DNA from 4 places in the Robertmurraya sp. FSL W8-0741 genome. Region 4 is predicted to be linked to each of the others. Evidence: riboswitches for the same ligand, from Rfam matches in the RefSeq annotation. Region 4 holds a riboswitch; each other region holds the start of a gene.
What was found. A riboswitch is a leader RNA that binds a small molecule or an ion and turns the genes downstream of it on or off. The one in region 4 is predicted to bind S-adenosylmethionine.

Region 1 (5,398 bases), 1.7 Mb from region 4:
AACCATTTTTTAGATGGTGTGGAATATCCGTTGAGATAAAATGAGCTGGTATTTCCTCTAGATCTTGTTTCGTTAGTCCGTAATACTCCATTTCGATTAATTCTTTATCAGGTTCTTGATTTTTCAAGGGGTAAATATCAGCTGCTAAATGGCCATAGCCTCTTACTTTGTCAGCGAGATTGGCTGCTGCTAATATTTTTTCAATCGGTGTGCTAACTTGAATTACATTAGATTCGGAATGTGCAATCTCATTCTTTTCCAATGTAGGTGGTCCATTTTCTGCGAAGTATGCTTTTATCTCTTCGTCCACTGAATCAGGATTTTCTAAATAGGCTTCATACATCTCTATGACATATCCTAAATTCGGTCCGTGAAATCCTTGCCATACTGGTCCTTGACCATCTGATGGCTTCCTCATGTGAAATACCTCCAAAATCTTTTAAGAAATTGATCACTTTATCCTCTATCTCCTCCATTGATAAACTCAAATGTTAGAATAATATTATTTTTCAGAGGATATAACGTTTTCAAGGCTATTCTAACACGTTCATGTAAGAACTACAAAGGTTTTAACTGTGCAAACAGTAAAAACTTTTGCTAGGCAATTACCTATTGTAATAAAATTTTAACACCCGTTTAAATTATTACATCATTGGATAAATTTCCTCATCAATAGGCAAATTATGAATGAATATAAATCAAGGAGATGAACGATGCGTGAATATTGGTCGTGCAAAGGAAATAGCAGAAAGTGCTGAAGTTCATAACGTCACATATGAAGGGTTTCCAGTGATCATCCAACATGTTGATGAACAAACAAAAACAGCGAGAATTTATTCGAAGCAAAATCCTGAATATGAACAGACTGTCCCAATCTTAAACTTAATTGAAGAGGAATAAAATCAGGCTGCCCGCAAACGCTCGCTTTCTTCGTTGCTCGTCTTGTCCGGTGCTCATTACCTATTATGGTAACTCCGCTCCTCCCAAGGCTTCGCGCCTCGAAATCAAACGTTTTAACTGATTTTTTTTATTTTTGACTTTGTCTACACTCTGAAATAATTTCTCATTGACTTTATTGGTTTATTGTAGTAAATTTTAGAAAATTGAATTTAATTTCTTATCAAGAGAGGTTGAGGGTCTGGCCCTATGAAACCTCAGCAACCTGCAAGTATTTATTGCAAGGTGCTAATTCCTGCAAGTTTTGTAAATAAACTTGGAAGATAAGAAGAATGGCTCATATCCGTTATGAAAAGTCTTCTTCTTATAGAAGACTTTTTTTGTTTGGCTTTGTTATATGCCGGAGTTGATTTTCAGCTCATTTTCTCTCTCATAAGACCTTTCAATAGAAATAAAAGGGCGTGCGAATCAAAGTTTCACAAGAAATAAGCCAAAATCGCTTTATCAACAATTCTGTTTAACAAAGTCTTTGTTTAAGATGCATACAGACATATTACAAGCAAATTTTATGAACTTAAGGAGTGTTATCTTATGTATGAACTCGAAACAAAATTGGCGCAAATCGGAAATCGCAGTGAAAAAACAACAGGTACAGTAAATCCTCCTATTTATCTTTCTACCGCCTATCGTCATGAAGGAATTGGTCAATCAAGCGGCTACGATTATATCCGAACTGGAAATCCAACAAGACAAATTTTAGAACAGACGATAGCCGAGCTTGAAGAAGGTGATGGCGGGTTCGCCTGTAGTTCTGGAATGGCGGCTATTTTGACAGTACTTTCTCTCTTTCAATCAGGAGACGAATGGATTGTCGCAAAGGATTTATATGGCGGTACATACCGTATTCTTGAGGAGAACTTTAAGAAATGGGGCCTTAAAGCAACATATGTGAATACGAGCGATGTTGCCAATATACAGGAATATATTACCGAAAAAACAAAAGCTATCTTTATTGAGACACCTACAAATCCCCTTATGGAACAAACCGATATCAAGGCAGTTTCAAAAATAGCAAAAGAAAACAAACTTTTAGTAATTGTCGACAATACGTTTTACACTCCTTATATTCAAAAACCGATTAGAGATGGTGCTGATATCGTCATCCATAGTGCCACCAAATATTTAGGCGGACACAATGATGTTTTGGCCGGATTGATTGTCGCGAAAGGAAAAGAACTTTGCGAGTCTCTAGCTTTCTATCATAATGGCAATGGCTCAGTTCTAAGCCCTTTCGATTCATGGCTGTTAATGCGGGGAATGAAGACGCTAGCCCTAAGAATGGAAAAACATGAGCAAAATGCAAAAGAGCTTGTCCGCTTTCTGTTAGAACATGACGCCGTAACAAATGTCCTTTACCCAGGACGAGGAGGAATGGTTTCATTTCGAATTCAACATGAAGCATGGGTGAATCCTTTCTTGCAAAACTTGCAATTAATCACATTTGCTGAAAGCTTAGGTGGAACTGAAAGTTTTATCACCTATCCTGCTACACAGACCCATGCAGATATTCCCGAAAAGATTCGATTTGAAACAGGGGTAGATAATTGTTTACTGCGCTTCTCAGTCGGATTAGAGCATAGCAATGATTTAAAAAATGATTTACAGCAAGCATTCATAAAAGCCAAACAGGAGGTAGTACGATGAACGAAGACTGTTGTTACTCTTTTGAAACGAAGTTGCTTCACAATAACTCAAAATTTGATCTTACAACTGGAGCTGTCAGCGTCCCCATTCAGCATGCCTCAACCTTCCATCAATCAAGCTTTGACACTTACGGAAAGTATGATTACGGTCGAAGCTTGAATCCTACACGGGAAGCTCTCGAGGAGCAATTAGCTCATTTAGAGGGTGGTACTCGTGGGTTTGCATTTGCTTCTGGAATGGCTGCCATTTCAACCGCCTTTCTCCTCCTATCCAAAGGTGACCATGTCGTCATGACGGAGGATGTATACGGCGGAACCTATCGCATGGTAACAGAGGTTCTCTCACGCTTTGGCATTGAGTATACATTTGTCGATATGACTGATCTCGATGCCGTCACGAAGGCTGTTCAAGCAAATACGAAAGTATTTTATGTCGAAACTCCTTCAAATCCAACGTTAAAAGTTACAGACATTAAAGCAATCAGTCTGATCGCCAAAAAACATGGGGCATATACATTTGTCGATAATACTTTCCTAACTCCTGCCTTACAAAGGCCTTTGCAATTAGGGGCGGATGTCGTCCTCCACAGTGCTACAAAATTTTTATCCGGTCACAGTGATGTGGTTGCAGGTGTCGCTGTTGTAAGAGATGAAGAATTGGCAAATCGACTTGCTTTTTTACAAAATTCCTTCGGGGCTGTACTCGGCGTTCAGGACTGTTGGTTAGTAATGCGCGGTCTTAAGACATTATCAGTTCGATTACAGCAATCGGTCAAAACAGCTACTAAATTGGCACACTTTTTCCGCCAGCACGATTCAGTAAAGAATGTTTATTATCCTGGTTTAAAAGAGCATCCCCAATATGAATTGCAAAAAAAGCAAGCTTTAAACGCGGGGGCTGTTTTATCTTTTGAACTTGAATCAGAAGAACTGACTAAAAAATTCGTTGAAAATGTTAGAATTCCCGTTTTTGCAGTTAGCCTGGGAGCAGTGGAATCAATCCTTTCATACCCCGCGAAGATGTCGCATGGAGCGATGCCAAAAGCAGAACGAGAAAAAAGGGGAATCAGCAATAGTTTACTAAGATTGTCTGTTGGTTTAGAACATGCGGACGATTTAATTAATGATTTTACTACGGCATTAACCTATGCCTATTCACCAATTAAATAAAAAAGGAGTAAGAATATGAGTTTCCTAGAAAAACTAAAAAGTGAAATTCTCATTGCAGATGGTGCTATGGGGACCCTTCTATACTCCTATGGGACAGATAGCTGCTTCGAAGAATTAAACCTTTCACACCCAGATGAAATCACAAAAATCCATCAAGCTTATATTGAAGCTGGTTCAGATATTATCCAAACAAATACGTATGCAGCCAATTTTTTAAAACTTCAAAGATATGGTTTAGAAGACTCTGTTAAGGAAATAAATAGCGCTGCAGTAAGAATTGCCAAAGAAGTGGCGCAAAAAGATGTTTATGTCCTTGGCACAATGGGTGGAAACCGTGGTGTAAATCCAAAGGCGCTCTCCCTTGAGGAAATTAAGCGCAGCTTTCGAGAACAACTTTATTGTCTGCTGCTAGAGGATGTAGATGGAATCCTGCTTGAGACCTTTTACGATCTTGAAGAGATTGAAACAGTATTAACCATTGCTAGAAAAGAAACAGCCCTCCCAATCATTGCACAGGTTTCCGTTCAAGAACCAGGCGTCATGCAAAATCAAACAGCTATTAACGATGCCTTTGCGAAACTCGAAGGATTAGGTGCAGATGTTGTTGGTTTAAATTGCCGAATTGGCCCTCATCATATGATTAAAAGTTTAGAAGAAGTGCAGATTCCTAGCAAAGCTTTTCTATCTGCATTTCCAAATGCTAGTCTTCCAACTTATACAGATGGCAAATTCCATTATGAAGGCGATGCAGACTACTTCAAAAGTTCAGCAAAAGCTTTTCAGGAACAAGGGGTGCGATTGCTTGGAGGATGCTGTGGTACAACACCTGCGCATATACGTGCTTTTGCAGAGGAATTGAAGGGTGCTACTCCGGTAACCGAAAAAATCATTAAACAAAAAAAGCAATCCTCCACTGAGATCGTGCAAACAGCCGTTCGAAATGAGGTGCCTCTGCAAACGATCGTCAAAGAAAGAGCATCGGTTATCGTTGAGTTAGATCCGCCGCGCAAACTCAACACGGAAAAATTTTTTCAAGGGGCAAAAGAATTAAAAGCTGCAGGCATTGACGCCATTACACTGGCAGATAACTCCCTTGCCTCACCTCGAATTGAAAATTCTGCTCTTGCATACTTAACAAAAACAAAGGTTGGCATGCGTCCTTTAGTGCATATCACCTGTCGTGATCGAAATATTATTGGTTTGCAATCCCATTTAATGGGACTTCACACACTAGGACTGCATGATGTACTTGCTGTGACCGGCGATCCAGCACGAGTTGGCGATTTCCCTGGTGCCTCTTCCGTTTACGATGTCTCTTCATTTGAATTAATACAAATGATTAAACAATTTAACGACGGTTTATCAAGTTCAGGGAAAGATTTGGGACAAAAGGGAGCCTTTTCTGTTGCTGCAGCATTCAATCCAAATGTTCGTTCACTGGAAAAAGCAGTAGAACGGATGGAAAAGAAAATCCAATATGGTGCTGACTATTTTATTACTCAGCCGATCTATTCAGAAGAAAAATTAATCGAGGTTTATCAAGCAACTAAACATTTAGACACCCCTATTTATATAGGGTTGATGCCATTAACAAGTAGCAGAAATGCTGAATTTCTTCACAATGAAGT
Region 2 (5,398 bases), 1.8 Mb from region 4:
GGCAGTCCTCCAAGCTGGAATTCAGCTTTTCATGTTCATGCACTTGCGTGAAGGTGAAGACGGAAAAACAAATGTAATTAATATTGTTTATGGAGTATTCATGGCTGTTGTTATCGTCGTCGGTTCGATTTGGGTCATGTCAGCTGGTCATGCTGCTCATTAAGAGTAAAAATCTATAATTCCTAAACAAAAATAATACCTCGAGCTTTCTCTACAAGCTTGAGGTTTCTTTTTGTTTATTTATATCTTCACCACTTGCCTCTTCCATCAACGGCAAGAACAACCCGAATCCAAATAAAAGCATAGACGAAACGATGATACTAATTCCGATTGACAATTGATAAGGAGCGCTGGGACCGCTTACAAAGAAGCTTGATAAAAATACGAGAAAGCCAAAAAAGATTCCGATACTCGTCAATTTTTTAAAGAAAAGTAAATTCTTAAGCTGTTTTTCAGTCATCCATTTCATCCCCTTTACCATTATTTAACGAAAAGTTCACAAATTTGTCAAACTTTTTTTTATCAAGCCCCTAAAAAAGAGGCTGTCCACGGGGAGTTGTCCATTCTACTGACTTTTTCAGTGGTATTAATGGAGAGGTGTATTCGGACAGAACGGGGATAGCGAGAAAGACATTTGTCCGAATGAAAGGTGTATTCGGACAGAACAACGAGTGAAACTTTTAAGGTCAAGTCCGAATAAGCTCCCAATTCGACTAACTAGAATAAATGAAGTCATCCCGTAGGAGTCTTCGTGCCTTCCGTTCCAATCAACCTATATTAAATCTTTTTTGGCTTATCAATCCATTTAATTATAATAAAGTATTTAGAAACTGCCGCGACGGAACTAGAAGGAAAGATAGAAGCATTAACTGAAGACATTGAAAAGGAACCCGAAACAATATTCGTAAAGAGAAACGAAAAGAACGTAGTCAATTAAAGAAAACGGTGAAGTTCATCCGCGATAGCTTCTTACCTAGACTGGCTAAATATAAAGAACAGATTCAAATCTTCGGTGTTCATAATAGTAATTCTCAAACGGACAAAGACGCACCTTCATGGGCATGAAGGTGGATCATATGAAAAATGGTCAACTAAAAGCAGGATATAACATACAGGTGGGAACGGAAAACCAGTTTATTTTGTTTTACACGATTCATCAACGTCCAACAGACACCCGTTGTTTTATCCCACATGTGGAGAAACTATCGTCCATTTCTTTACCAATGCCTAAAACTATTATTGCTGACGCTTTGATATGGAAGCGAAGAAAATGATGTTTATGCAGTTGGGGAAGAGAAAGAACCAAAGTTTGAATTTCTAATCCCTTAAGGATCGTACATACAAGAAAAGATACGTAAATATAAAAACGATATCAAAAATGCAAAACACTGGACATACCGTGAACTTTTTGGAAATGAACTACATTCACTCCGTAAGGTAAGGCAATTCCTTGCGCTATTATCGTAGCCGTGAATACTAAATTGATCCGATATTTGTAAAAGGTTTGTAAGGATAATCGCAGTAGAAAAACAAAAAAGCTGTTTATAAATATTGCCTTTAGTAAAATCATGAGCTTCATTTAGAACACCTTTTTTCGTCTGCTTCCCATTATTTCGGACTTTTATGAAGAATGCTATTGAAAAGCTCGCGGAAATCAAGAATAATTTCTTCGCAAAATAAAAAAAATAGACTGAGTCAAAGAAAACTTTATTACTAGCACACCCAAAATGTCATGAGCGAAAAATGCGAATAAAGGATTTTAGGAGGAGCAATATGTACGTTTCGTGGATTCTCAGTCTACTCTTACTGATCCATCCTCAAAATGGAGTACCGCTAAGCATTACAGAAAATAATGATACGATCACAATAGTGAAACGTCAAGAAGTTATGATTCCAGCACCGGGTCTCGAGCTCATTGATCCGGTGAAATATGAACAATTACTTAGACAGATTGAACAAAACGTTGAAAAGAAACCTAAAAACGCAACACTTAGCGACTCCGGGCATATCATCCCAGAAAAAGTGGGCTACAAACTTAATCGCCATGTATTTACGGAAGCCTTTTTTCATTATTATTTTCATAATCGATTAACGACATTGGAAGTGCCAAAAATGTTGGTCTATCCGAAAGTAGATAGTGAGCTTCTTTCCATCATTAGAACTAAACGATTAGGACAATACAGGACATACTTTAATTCAAAAAATAAAGCCCGCTCAAAAAATATTGAATTAGCGGTGGAAGCCATTAATAATCAAGTTGTGTTCCCTGGAGAGATTTTTTCATTCAATAAAGTAGTCGGAAAAAGAACCGCTGAAAGAGGCTATATGAAAGCCCCTGAGATTGTAAAAGGCGAATTAATTGATGGAATTGGTGGAGGTATCTGTCAAGTTTCCTCCACTCTCTTTAATGCAGTAGACCTTTCAGGTGTAACAATGATCGAGCGTTACTCACATAGCAAGCATGTGCCCTATGTTCCACCAGGTAGAGACGCTACTGTCAGTTGGTATGGTCCAGATTTTTCCTTTAAAAACGAATATAATCAACCTATTTTGATTCGTGCAAAAGTTATTGGAGGTATGGTGATTGTGTTTGTGTACTCATCGGAAGATATTAATTATAAGCCACAGAAAATTTCTTAATGCCTCCAAGCATCTTAACCATCATTCCCTTTATTTTGCATGATTTTTTTTAGTTCCTGCTCCAAATCAACAATAGGTAATTCAAATAGCTGCTTATCATTGATCTTATAGATTCCAAAGTCAAGCAATCTTTCAATGAGCAGATCTCTTTCATTCATTATCTATTCCTCCTTGCGAGCGAAAAAAAACCTCTTCTTATCAAGATCCGTTCAAGTAAGAAGAGGTTTTGCCTTTAACCGCTCATCTTATCTTTCAAGCAATGCTTGTTGGAATTGGCACAGTTCTCTTGAAACGAGTCTGTTGCCGAGGTTTCTTAGGGCCAAATCCCTCCGCCTCTCTGGATAAGTGAAATTAATCATATTAAATTTATAGGATTACTATAAATCAGTTCAATCATTCTGTCAATCATCTAATAGCACGAACTTTGATAAGTCTAGGGGCATTACTTAATAACGCAAGTAAAACTATCGCACATAAAATGGCTGAACCCAGCATTGCACCTCCATTAACAACGAGCGAATATATAACCGGAGACATACCTTCTGGTGCATAGCTCCCCCAAAAGATGATACCTGCTAAGAAATGCCAAAAATACCGGGCAATACTTCCAACAAAAATGGCAATTACTACCCAGCTAAGAGCCTTCTTTTTATTTCCTTTTTGGAACTCTGCTTGGATAGGTTTAATGAAAAAGCCAGCGAAACCTATAAAAGCAAAGGCCACAAAATATTCAATTAAAAATTGAATAGGCGTTAAGAAATAAGCATCACCTACTGCAAACTGTAATAGTCCCCAGATGAATCCCGCGAGAAAACTAACTTTAAGGCCCCAGCGAAAAGCTAAAATAAATATAGGTACCATTGCGAAAGAAATAGATATCCACGGACCGAGGTCAATAGATGGAAGTAGGTCTAAAATTAAGGCAAATGCAGCAAAAAAAGATGCCTCAATTAAAGCCAATAAACTTAGTTTTTTCATAAAAAAATCCCCCTTTTTTTCAAACGAAAACACAAGGGAGAACATGATGAGATCATATCTAAATAATCATCCACATCCCTGCGCTAGCATTAACTAACAGGTTCAAAGGGTCAGAACTAATGTTCACTCTCAGCTATAAGCTCCCCTTGTGGTTTCCGTTATAAATTGTCTCACACAGTATACCTTAATTCTCCCTATTTGTGTAGTAGTTCTTTGAATCAGAATAATATTTCAGGAAATATCGGAAAATAAGGGACACAAACTTGTGAGGTGCACAATGAAAAAAATCACCTTTATCCCTGTTTTTCTCCTTATTCAATCATTAACGAATCTGGCAAATGCATTCAGTCAAAAAGATATGTAAGAAGCCTTTATTAAAAAAGACAATCTGTTGACCTTTGTAAATCATCGGAAAAAGCAAATTACACATTCAGGATGTTTTTGGTAATGTAAAGGAGTTTTTTGTCGTGCCACAAAGCTTAAAATTGACAATAAGAATATTATGTCAAATAATATGGTTTTTTTTAATTACTCAGCGATTGGGAAATGGCTTTCATTCATCGTTGCACCGACAGCTTCTTTGGTGATGGAGGATTGTCGAGAAATGATAAGACTTTGGATATATTAAATGAAATGATTTATGGAGTAGGTTCACCTTTAAAAGATATATTAGCGTATATTGGCAGTGGAGGAGGAGCTAATTATTTCTAACATGATTCGATCCATTTCCCTTCTTCAGGTTTGAAAAGAGAAATGGATCGGCTAAAGACTTTAAACCTTAGGGCTTGAAAGCAAATTCTGCAACTTGCTCAGGATTTCTCCCCCAGTTATTTTAAGTTCACCTCCGCCCTGAACTGTCGATTCACTCCCACCACCTTTCCCATTAATAAGCGGGAAAATCTCATTGGCGAGCGTTTTCATATTTATTTTTGCTGCCTTGTCACGCGAAAAAACGAACTGGATTTTATCGAGATTCTCGGTTATAAAGAACACATTAACTCCTTGTCCGTGTTCAATCATGATGTGAGCGAGTCTTTGAAGCTGTTGAAACGATCGATTTGTAAACACTTTTGCAATCACTTTTGCTCCAGACCAGTCCTTCAATGACTTCATTAATTGTTCAGCTTCCAGCTGTATACATTGTTCTTGTAAATCTGTGATCACTTTAGCTTGCGATTTGTTTAAATCAAGAAGTTTTTCGGTAGCAATTGGCAATTGTTTTTCAGAAGCGCTTAGTAATTGGCTCAACTCTTTCAAAATAGAATGCTTCTGTTGTAACTGGGTTTTAATTCTATCTCCACATATAAAATGGACTCGGACTTTATTCCTCTGCTTCTCCCAATCAAGAATCTTAATCATCCCAACTTCTCCTGTAGATGATGGATGTGTTCCGCCACATCCGTTGTAATCATAACCGGGAATTATGACAAGACGAATATTCTCTGTTACAGACAATTCTTTTCTTAACTTATACTGTGCCGCTTCAGATTGAGATACCCATTTTGCTTCAATCAGACGATTTTCAAGAACAATTTCATTGGCTCTCCTCTCTGCTTCAAAAAAAAGTTCCTCTGATATTTGCCCTTGATCAAGATCAATTGTCGACACTTCTTTACCGAGATGAAAGCTCACCGTATGAATCTGAAATAATTCTTCAAAGGCAGCTGTCAAAATATGCTGTCCAGCATGCTGCTGCATATGATCAAACCTTCTTTGCCAATCAATCTCTCCACTAACTTTTTCTATATTTGCTAGTTTTTCTTCTACATAATGGCGTACT
Region 3 (5,398 bases), 1.5 Mb from region 4:
GCTATCACGATAAAATCACTCATACACCAAACTATAAGGAAATGGGTGTAAAAATGGATGTGTTAGAGGAAAAGGGTGAGCCGCCATTGCCGAAAGTAAATCATCGTTTTGGCAATCGTATTCCTCAACTTAGCGTAAAGGTGGAGGACAAATGGAGCAGGCTTGATTTTACACCAATACCAGAGTTACTGGAGGGAGAGCAGTATGGCGAAAGCGATCAGGCAAATTAACAAAAGCAGTCCAAATCCTGAAGAGGTGCAAAAGGAATCGCTCGCAGATTTACTTCAAGCCATCATTGCAAACCAGGATGCGTTAATGATGTTCCTTGACATTGTTGAGGGCTTGCATGAAATGGGTGTGCTAGAAGCAGCAAAGTCAATGCTGGAACAGCGCGAAGATATTGGAGCGATCGCTATCCAGCAAGCGAATCAGCCGGGTGTTCATAATATCATCAAAAACGGAATGACTGTGATTCAGTTTGCAGGCTCAATTCATCCCGAGCAATTGCAAGCCCTTTTAAATGGGTTAAATCTTGGCTTTGATCGTATGCTCGATGTCGCTCAGACAGGAGAGCAGAAAGGTTTGCTTAAATTGGCTTCAAGTTTAAGAGAGCCAGAAGTGTTGTTGTCGCTCACAACACTTACTGAATTTTTGCATGGAATGGGCGAAGCGTTCAAACGAGAGAATGATAAAGTGAATTAGTGAGGGGGGTTACGATGGAAACAAGCAAAATAAATCTGCAAGGTGTGAGCTCTCAAGTTGATGCAGACAAGGTTCTTCAGGCCTTACATGAGGTATGGGGGGTTCGAAATGCTGAAGTTCGTTTCCACAGTCAGGAAGCGATCATAAGTTTTGACGAGAACGCTGCTTCCTTGCATGATTTTGAACAAGCTATTATTGATTCTGGTTTTGGAGTCTCGAAATGATGAGTGGGAGGATATGAAATGAGAGTATGTGAAGTCTGTGGAATTGAGGAAGAATGGAGCCCTACTGAAAAGGATAGTGACAAAATAGAAATGGGCTATCTGCATGTTTGCGAGGCTTGTCAACAGGATCGAAAATTTCATCTATACGAGCCAATGGAATAAAAGCGATGAACGAAAGGACGATGATATGAAGCCGATCGCAACCATGCGCAGGACGATGCGCTTTCAAAACGGAAGAATAGTTGTTAAAGATGAGGCGGTTGTAACAGAGTACCCTTTAACGATCAAAATAAATGGAAAAGAATGGACTACTTTAGTTTGTTCACCAGAGAACTTGGAGGAATTAACGCTCGGTTTTCTTGCTTCAGAAGGAGTGATCAAAAAAATTGAAGATATTGATGAATTGTGGATTCAAGAAAATGAAGGCTATGCCCATGTTAAAACGAAGCGAATAAACCCCTTTTATGAAAAGCTGCAAAATAAACGCTATATTAATTCTTGCTGTGGGGGGAGCAGGCAGAGCTTCGTCTTTGCACATGATGCGTTAACAAGCAAAAGAATAAACAAATTCCAAGTAAAGTTATCAATTGAAAAAGTGTTTCACCTTATGGCTAAAATGGAGGAAGCTGCGATAGTTTTTCAACAAACAGGGGGAGTACACAATGCGGCACTTTGCGATCAAAACGGAATTATTTTAACGAGAATGGATATTGGCCGCCATAACGCTTTAGATAAAATCTATGGCAATTGCATGAAAAATAAGCTTGAAATTCGAGATAAAATTTTGGTTTTCAGTGGCAGAGTTTCTTCTGAAATTTTAATAAAAGCTGCGAAGATTGGATGTGAAATTATTCTTTCTAAGTCAGCACCGACTGAACTAGCTTTAGAACTAGCGGAGCAGTTAGGCATTACAACGATTGGTTTTATTAGGGGTCAATCTTTGAATGTTTATACATTTCCAGAGAGAGTGCTAATTTCAAACAGTATTGACGAGGAGAATTTTTTTCCAAACAAAAAGAGCATTTAAATGCTCTTTTTGTTGCTATTCTTTGGATTTTTGCAGCGTTTTTTCAGCGAGAAACAGGCCGATTGCTTTATTGTGTTCCCAAATTGACGGGAAGGCAGTAAGCGGTAAGCTGCTGTCTTCGACTAGAGAGCCGATTTCTATTGTAAAAGCGGGCTTTTCAAATTCTTCTATAAACCAATCGGTAAAGCCGCCGCCCTGTTGGTGAAAAGCAGGCTCCTCCAATTCGTAATTTGTCAAATCCGAAACTTTTTCAGCAATTGTATAGTAATCATCGGTAAAATTAGTTGTATGGGTAAGACCCCATTGATGATAGCCCCAAAAAATCACATTTCCAGATGAATGATAAGAAACGGCAATTTCTGGTTTAATGTTACGGGTGAATTCAACAAGCGCCTTTACTTCAACTGCCTCCAAAGGTCTTCTACCCTTGTAAAATTGATAGTTAGGTCTTCTATTAACCCCTTTTAAATTTTCCCAATTAGCAGGGTATTGTCGGTTTAGATCTATTCCGTGAATATTTGCTTTCCAACGAACAAAATGAATTGAGCCTTCATTCATCTCTACGAGACTCCAATGAATATTAGCAGGGAAGGCATGGAGTCCAAATTGTTGCAACGTTACTCCGTCAGGATTCACCATAGGGACAAACCAAATCGATACTTGATTCAAGATATTGGGACTGAAATCATTTATAGCTTGATTATTTTCGTATGCTGTTAAATACGTTTGAAGCATTTTCATTAATAGAGCACTGGTCATCCACTCTCTGGCATGGTGAGCACCATGTATCAAAATGTTTCGTTTGCCATGTCCTAATTTAACTGCCCATACTTTTCTTCCGTAGGTAGTGGTGGCAAGTGCTTTGTAAGTAAGCATGTCTGGGTAGAGCTCCGAAAGCTTATATAAGTCTTCCGTTAAAGCTTCATACGTATAGATCATTTTCGTGTTGATGTCATGGGTGCGACTGAAAGATGGGGTAGCTGGAATAAACAAAATGAGCATAATAACTATCCATTTCAGATTAAGCAGTTTTTTTAATGTATTCATATTCTTTATTTTGCTATAAGGAAGCCATTTTCATGAATTTTTTTCAACAGTAATTTTTGCTTCCGCACTGCGACCAGAATTCATTTCTTGGCAATTGAATATGATTTCAAGCGAAAATAATTGAAATTCATGCATTATTTCGTCTATAATAAAAGCAAATTAAATAGTTATCAAGAGTGACCGAGAGAACTGGCTCTAAGACGTCACAGCAACCTGTATGTATGCAAGGTGCTCCAACCAGCAAAGCAGAAGCTTTGGATGATAAAACGGTAAAAACTCCTTTTGTATCCAATGCAAAAGGAGTTTTTTTGTGACCGTCAAAGGAGATGAATTGTATGAATATTAGTGGGGCTGCAAGAAGTTATATGGCAAAGTATTTTAATGAAGAGGATTTTTTAATACATGTATCGAAAACAATCGAGCGTCAATTGCAGGAATGGGATAATTCTTATAAAGTCATGATCATGAAATTGGAGAATTATCTTTGGACTGCCAGAAATGTTGACAATGATTATGAACTGTTACTTTCAGAACATGAAATTAATGTTCTGCAAAAAAAGGATCCATATGCATTGGATCGAGAAATATGGAATGAACTACAAAAACAGGGGCTCATGATTTTGAATGGCTATGGAAATTATTTAGATCAGATTTTTTGATTTTTTGGACAGAAACACTTTTTACGACTTCTCGCATATAATATCTTCGGTGCGAAATAAGGTTGATCTTCTTTAGGGAGGATTTCATCCTTATTTTGCTTAGCATTGTGTACATTTAACATGAGAAGGGAAGGAACAAGGTCGTGAAAGAAAAGCAAATAATCATGAAGAGAGAGAATAGCAAACATAGTAGTGAATTTAAGGTTGTTAAGGTTGAGATTTCTGCACCAGTAGAATCATTATATGCAGTCTGTACACCTGTTAATCTAAAATAGCAACTAACTTAATGTTCTGTAATTTGACAATTTTTTTATTTTTTGTCGAAATGCTATTATAATATAACTAATATTTTGCGGTAAGTTGGGAGATATTTTATATTTTTCTATATTTATGAAGGTTTGACACAAGATAATATAGTATTTCGAAATTATTTTCAGTTTTTTGACCCGTTAGTTGATTATTTACATGCTAGTTGGGCTGTGTTACTATCAGTGTTGCTTTGATAGTTAGGAAAACGAAATTTTAACAGTTTTTTCTATTGTTAAAGCAAGCATTTAAATTTTCAGCGGGGTGTAGTTTAGATGAAAGTGCAGAATTTAGTTCCGTTTGAAAATACGGAATTACTTAAAGAGATAAGTGTTCTTCGCTCCAAAAAGAACGAACTATATCACAAAAGTGGCCCAAATAGTCCAGTCTATCTTGATCTAGCATTAAAGCTTGACTTTTTAGAGACTCAATACATCGAAGAAAAAATAGATCATCTTATTAAAGATTAGCTATTGCCGTTTTCTGCAGGGCTAATGAAAAAATTTGATTATTCATCCATAAAGTGAGAACGTTCACTATTGGGCAAAATGAGAGGAGCATTATGATAATGCTCTTTTTTTATTGCTGAGAAACTGTTGTTGAATGCTAGTGTATCGCCGTTTAGTGCAAGCCGGTCTTAACCGTTGGTACAGCGATGATCATGAAAGAAAACGATCTTTATTCCTCCTCACATTATCTTCCTTACTATCATCAATCAAGGCATGCGAATTAAATTAAAGTGTTTGAATAAATTGAAAATTTATAATGAATAGTCATTCATTTTGTGTTATCTTACAAGTAGGTGCAGTTGAGGGTGGTGGTTATTTGTTTGTAAAAAAACGGTCCATTAAGGGGGAGAAGGGCAATGTCCGTTATATCGAAGGACTGGTTACTTTTCACAATGTTCATTTGAATGTTTATTGTTTTGAACTGGATGGTGTTCTTATTGATACAGGTGCGCAAGTTTTACTCAATGAATTTACCCCTTTTTTTGCAGAATCTACTCTCGAACAAGTTGTAATCACACATTATCACGAGGACCATACAGGGGGTGCAGCCTATTTACATAGCAAGCTTAAGCTTCCAATCTATCAAAATGAGATGACGATTGAACAATGTGCAAAAAAAGCAGATTACCCTAAGTATCGCAAGTTTTTTTGGGGAACAAGAAAGCCCTATCATGCTCGTCCATTGTCTAAAACCTTCTCATCGCGGACTGCAACTTGGGATGTGATTGCCACGCCTGGTCATTCGAGCGATCATCTGTCTTTTTTAAATCGGGAAACAGGTCAACTATTTTCGGGTGATTTATATGTGACTGCGAAAACAAAACTCGTTTTACGTGAAGAGAATATTCCCCTTATTATTCAATCTATTGAAACGGTATTAACGTATGACTTTGAAGAAATGTTTTGCTGCCATGCAGGTTTCGT
Region 4 (5,398 bases):
AACATTACGATTCCTATGATAGCCATACAAAAGTCGGGCATATTATGAAGGAATAGGACCGCCTTTAAATCTGCAGAGAGGAACAGATTAATAAAGAAGCCACAACCAATACTAAAAATCAAACTTCCAAAGCCAAAAAAATCACGGCTAATGAAATAATTAATCACTAAAAATGTTAAACTAAAGATCTGACTGCCTGTTCCAAATTGAATCGGGATAAAATTTAACACTCCCAATAAAAATGTACTAATTGGATCTGCCCCCATTTCAGCTAGCAAAACCATAGTAATTCCAAATGCTGTTACGGCCGTACTTATGACTACAAGTGTGTAGTCGATCAGAAAATGTTTCATTTAATAACTCTCCCGTCTAAATCTAACTATAAGAAGTATTCCATCTATTGAATAATGGAGCAAACTAAAAAAAGTTCCTACAAATAGGAACTTTTTTTACTCGAATATGCTTTATCCTTTTTCTATAATGATAATGAGAATTTCTATTATTTTATATAAGGAGCCCTATTATGAAAAATGATCGTAGAGAGGCTTTCATTCAATATTTAGCATCCAAAAATGATTGGTGTACTGCTACAAGTTTGGCCAATTATTTTAAAGTATCTACAAGAACCATTAGAAAATATGTCAATGAAATTAACCAGGATCAGCTTGTGATCACCTCCTCCCCACAAGGTTATCAATTAGTCACTAAAGGCGAGGTTAGTAACAACAATGATTACATTTCTCCTGTAAACCGTGTCAAAGTAATATTAAAGGAATTAATTCTACATTCGGAAGGATTAAACATTTTTGACTTAAGTGATAAACTCTTTCTCAGTGTTTCATCAATTGAAAATGACATTGTTCAGGCTAATAAAATGATCAAATCATACCATTTAAAAATTCGCCGCAAGAAAGATACACTTATTTTAGTAGGTGGAGAAAGAGAAAAGCGAAGATTAATGAGTTTCATTATTTTACAAGAAACATCCAAAGAATTTTTAAGTTTAAAGGCTGTTCATGATTCTTTTCCACATTATGATGTTTTTACATTAAAAGATGAAATCGTTTCCATTCTTGAAAAATTTAACCTGTACGTAAACGACTATATTATGAATAATATCCTTCTTCACCTCGTCATTACGGTCGATCGAATTAAAAATAACAACTCCGTCCTTCAATCGACTGATATCAATAAATTGAAAAGCAATCTTGAAACGGAAGCTGCGAATAAAATTGCAGATATGTTAGAAGTGAAATACGACATTCAGTTTAATGAATCGGAGCGGTACAATTTTATCTTGCTTCTATCTAGTAAAACAACATTACTGAATTACCAATCCCTAACTTCTGACTCCTTAATTCACTATGTTGATGAACAGTATGTGAACTTATCAAAAAAACTACTTCAACAAGTGCATGAACGTTATTTTATTGAAATTAATGATGATGAATTCTTTGTAAAATTCACACTTCATATCCGCAACTTACTATTTCGAGCCAAGTATGAACAAATGGTTAAAAATCCATTAACATATGAACTAAAAGATTCATATCCACTCATTTATGAATTAGCAGTCTTTATATCAAATCAAATTCAATTTATGGAGAATATTCATATAAAAGAAGACGAGATTTCTTATATTGCTTTCCATATTGGCTCGTATTTTGAGAGAAGAAAAAAACTGGAGAAGAAAATTTTATGCGCAGTAATCAGTCCAAATTATTATGATATGCGCCTTCAACTCGTTCAAAAGCTTGAAAAAAGATTTCATGATTCTATAGAGATTATAAAAGTTTTATCTGATGCAAGTGAAATATCTTCACTTAAAGATATAGATTTAATTATCAGCACATTGCCATTAAAGGGCGAACAAACTCCATCTGTGTTTGTTCATCCCTACTTGATTGAGAAGGACTATGAATACATTCAACTCCAGGTTAATAAATTAAATGAGCAAAAAAAGAATCAAAAGGTTAAACAATATCTTGATTTATACTTTGATGAAGATTTGTTTATGAAAAATGTTTATCTTGAAAGCGATGAAGCTTATATTTCATTTATGTCAAAGCTTCTATATGAGAAAGGCTACGTAACAAAAGATTATGGACAATCTGTTCTGGAAAGAGAGCGCATGTCATCAACGGCGTTTAACAATAATGTTGCGGTCCCCCATTCCATGCATATGGATGCAATAAAAACTGGGATTTGCATGATTATTCTGGATCGACCGGTAAATTGGGGAAAAGAAAAAGTGCAAATCATCGTCATGATTTCGATTAATAAACAACAACGAGAATTATTCAGCCCTTTTTTCGAGGGAGTAATCAACATTTTGTCCGAATGGAAAAACGTCCACGAATTGATTAAAGCAAAAGATTATGATGATTTTATGGAAAGTATGATGAGACTTTTAAATTAATGTTTATGGCTTTGTTAAACAAAATGGTTGATTAAATAATTTTGGGCATATTCCGTGTGAAGCCAAAGTTTCACCACGAAATGTACTAAAATCAACACCGACATTTAACAGAGCCCAGCTTTTAAAAAAACATTTGACTTTCAAAGAAATATACGATAGATTAATAACCAAGTTAAAAAACCGAATAGAAACACTTCTTATCAAGAGAGGTTGAGGGACTGGCCCGATGACACCTCGGCAGCGGAATCTTATTGATTCTATGCCAAATCCAGCAAGCACCAGTGCTTGAAAGATGAGAAGAGGACGGACTTGTTTCGTAAACCTACCTCTTCTGTACTTTCAGAAGAGGTTTTTTCTTTGTATCTCATTTATTTTTCATTAAACAAAGCAACCTAAAAACGAGCATAATTATACACACTTACCATAGCATTCGTTTTTTAATTGCCTCATTATGAAAAACTAAATATCAAATTTCTTATCAAGAGAGGTTGAGGGACTGGCCCGATGACGCCTCGGCAGCGGAATCTTATCGATTCTATGCTAAATCCAGCAAGCAATGCTTGAAAGATAAGAAGAGCATCCAAGTTAATTTCCACATGGATATGTCCTCTTCTTTCTTCAAGAAGAGGGCTTTTTATTTTTACAAAAAGCGTGTGAATCCAAAGTTGCACATGCAATGAGCCAAAATCGATTTTTTAACAAAGTCATACGAAAAGGAGAGGGACATCATGATAGAATTTCAGAATTTGAGAAAAGTTTATAAAAGTAGTGGTCAACAGGTCACAGCATTAGACGGAATTAATTTAACCATCAGTAAAGGAGAGATATTTGGCGTCATCGGATTCAGTGGCGCAGGTAAAAGTTCGTTAATTCGCTGTGTGAACTTATTGGAACGCCCGACTTCAGGCAAGGTTATAATCGATGGACATGAACTCACCTCGCTGCCGGTAAAAAAAATTCGCGAGGTTAAGAAAAATATCGGAATGGTATTCCAGCACTTTAATCTCCTTAATTCAAAAACAGTCTTTGCCAATGTGGCGATGCCATTAACGCTTGCAAAAGTTGACAAAGCTCAAATCAAAAAACGAGTTCATGAATTACTTGAGTTTGTCGGATTGGCGGATAAAGCGGATTATCATCCAGATCAACTTTCAGGGGGACAAAAACAGCGGGTCGGAATTGCCCGTGCTCTAGCAACACAGCCCTCCATTCTTTTATGTGATGAGGCCACTTCTGCATTAGATCCGCAGACGACAAGCTCAATCCTACAACTTTTGAAAAAGATTAATCAAGAGTACAAGATTACCATTTTAATCATTACACACGAAATGTCAGTGATTCGTGAGATTTGTGACAAAGTCGCCGTTATCGAAGGTGGAAAAATTATTGAAGAAGGAAGTGTATTCGATGTCTTTTCTGCACCTAAAACGGCAACAGCACGTAATTTTGTCAGCACGGTGATGAATGACCAGCTTCCAGAGTCCATCAACAACTTAATTCAAAAACAAGCTGGTTCACAAAGGATTTTCCGCATTAACTTTGTCGGAACATCGGCCGGACAGCCTCTTCTTTCTGAAATTGCCAAGAAGTTCGATGTTCATCTCAACGTCCTTTTTGGAAATATTACCGAACTGCAAGGAGTCCCGTTCGGGAACCTCATAGTTGAATTCCAGGGAGAGGATAAAGAGGTTTTACGAGCATTGACATATATCAACGAGAAGAAAATCAGCATTAAGGAAGTGAGTGCATATGCTAGTTAATTCAGAACAGATTATCGAAGCATTAATTGAAACGATTCAAATGGTCGCCTTCTCCCTCTTGTTTTCAGTACTCCTCGGACTACCGCTTGGAATATTATTGGTTGTTACAAGAAAGGGGCACTTAATTGAAAATCTCGCCGTTTTTAATGTATTAAACGGAGTAATTAATATTTTCCGCTCTGTTCCCTTCATTATTTTATTAGTAGCGATGATTCCTGTAACGAGGTTCATCGTCGGGACATCGATTGGAACAACAGCAGCTATCGTCCCCCTCGTATTTTATGCAGGGCCTTATATTGCCAGATTAGTAGAAAATTCATTATTGGAAGTTGAACCGGGTGTAATTGAAGCAGCTGAAGCAATGGGTGCAACACCTTGGCAGATCATTACCAAATTTCTTTTACCGGAAGCATTAAGCTCCCTTGTTCTTGCTCTTACAATTGCCACAATCGGGCTCGTTGGTGCATCAGCGATGGCAGGTGCCGTCGGAGGTGGAGGGATCGGAGATTTAGCCATTACATATGGTTATCAACGTTTTGACACTATTACCATGTTCATTACAGTTGCAATATTAGTTGTCATCGTTCAAGGTCTACAATCATTCGGCAATTTTGCCGCAAAAAAAATTAGAAGAAGATAACTCAGGAGGAAAACAACATGAAAAAATTTTTATTATCGATCATATTGCTTACATTGGCAGTATTTGCAGTGGGATGTTCATCTGACAGCACGCAGGGAAAAGAAACTACTAAAGTAAAATTAGGAATTAGCGGGACAGATACGAGAATTTGGGACTTCATTTCTAAAAAAGCGGAGAAAGAAGGAATTGAAATCGAGCTTGTAAAATTCTCTGATTATGTCGCCCCAAATACCGCTCTTGCTGAAGGGGAATTAGATGTTAACGCGTTTCAAACCGTTGCCTATTTTGACGTTTTCATTGAAGAGCATGATCTTGACTTAGTCCCGATTGCAACAACTGTTTTAGCTCCAATGGGTATTTATTCTGAAAAGTACAAAGATGTTAACGACATTCCAGATGGTGCAAAAATCGCCATTCCCAATGATGCTTCCAACCAAGGACGCGCCTTACTTTTACTACAAGAAGCCGGGTTAATTGGGTTACCTGAAGATTTTGATCCAAACGGAAATCTCAATCAAGTGACAGACAATCCAAAAAATCTTGAACTCATTGAAGTCGTTCCAGCTCAGACTCCGAGAG

Region 1: another riboswitch for S-adenosylmethionine. It lies ahead of NST02_RS12375 (methionine biosynthesis PLP-dependent protein); the one in region 4 lies ahead of NST02_RS20955 (methionine ABC transporter ATP-binding protein).
Region 2: another riboswitch for S-adenosylmethionine. It lies ahead of NST02_RS12195 (Fur-regulated basic protein FbpA); the one in region 4 lies ahead of NST02_RS20955 (methionine ABC transporter ATP-binding protein).
Region 3: another riboswitch for S-adenosylmethionine. It lies ahead of NST02_RS13785 (hypothetical protein); the one in region 4 lies ahead of NST02_RS20955 (methionine ABC transporter ATP-binding protein).

What each region holds. Positions count from the first base shown of each region.
Region 1 is NZ_JBBOQG010000001.1:2,554,423-2,559,820, reverse strand. It holds gene NST02_RS12385 (2-oxoglutarate dehydrogenase E1 component) at 1-418, opposite strand, end outside; gene NST02_RS12380 (H-type small acid-soluble spore protein) at 718-900, shown strand; SAM riboswitch class I at 1,115-1,227, shown strand; gene NST02_RS12375 (methionine biosynthesis PLP-dependent protein) at 1,489-2,601, shown strand; gene metC (cystathionine beta-lyase) at 2,598-3,770, shown strand; gene NST02_RS12365 (bifunctional homocysteine S-methyltransferase/methylenetetrahydrofolate reductase) at 3,786-5,398, shown strand, end outside.
Region 2 is NZ_JBBOQG010000001.1:2,515,205-2,520,602, reverse strand. It holds gene qoxD (cytochrome aa3 quinol oxidase subunit IV) at 1-163, shown strand, start outside; gene NST02_RS12210 (hypothetical protein) at 212-460, opposite strand; gene NST02_RS23780 (hypothetical protein) at 1,077-1,274, shown strand; gene NST02_RS12200 (VanW family protein) at 1,774-2,640, shown strand; gene NST02_RS12195 (Fur-regulated basic protein FbpA) at 2,655-2,798, opposite strand; SAM riboswitch class I at 2,883-2,988, opposite strand; gene thiT (energy-coupled thiamine transporter ThiT) at 3,046-3,618, opposite strand; TPP riboswitch at 3,677-3,775, opposite strand; gene NST02_RS12185 (alanyl-tRNA editing protein) at 4,390-5,398, opposite strand, start outside.
Region 3 is NZ_JBBOQG010000001.1:2,845,782-2,851,179, reverse strand. It holds gene fdhF (formate dehydrogenase subunit alpha) at 1-230, shown strand, start outside; gene NST02_RS13810 (DUF1641 domain-containing protein) at 205-702, shown strand; gene NST02_RS13805 (heavy-metal-associated domain-containing protein) at 717-926, shown strand; gene NST02_RS13800 (hypothetical protein) at 945-1,088, shown strand; gene fdhD (formate dehydrogenase accessory sulfurtransferase FdhD) at 1,114-1,953, shown strand; gene NST02_RS13790 (M14 family metallopeptidase) at 1,969-3,000, opposite strand; SAM riboswitch class I at 3,165-3,268, shown strand; gene NST02_RS13785 (hypothetical protein) at 3,336-3,659, shown strand; gene NST02_RS13780 (hypothetical protein) at 4,241-4,435, shown strand; gene NST02_RS13775 (MBL fold metallo-hydrolase) at 4,791-5,398, shown strand, end outside.
Region 4 is NZ_JBBOQG010000001.1:4,296,453-4,301,850, forward strand. It holds gene NST02_RS20945 (YczE/YyaS/YitT family protein) at 1-353, opposite strand, end outside; gene NST02_RS20950 (BglG family transcription antiterminator) at 524-2,419, shown strand; SAM riboswitch class I at 2,614-2,718, shown strand; SAM riboswitch class I at 2,892-2,993, shown strand; gene NST02_RS20955 (methionine ABC transporter ATP-binding protein) at 3,148-4,179, shown strand; gene NST02_RS20960 (methionine ABC transporter permease) at 4,169-4,819, shown strand; gene NST02_RS20965 (MetQ/NlpA family ABC transporter substrate-binding protein) at 4,837-5,398, shown strand, end outside.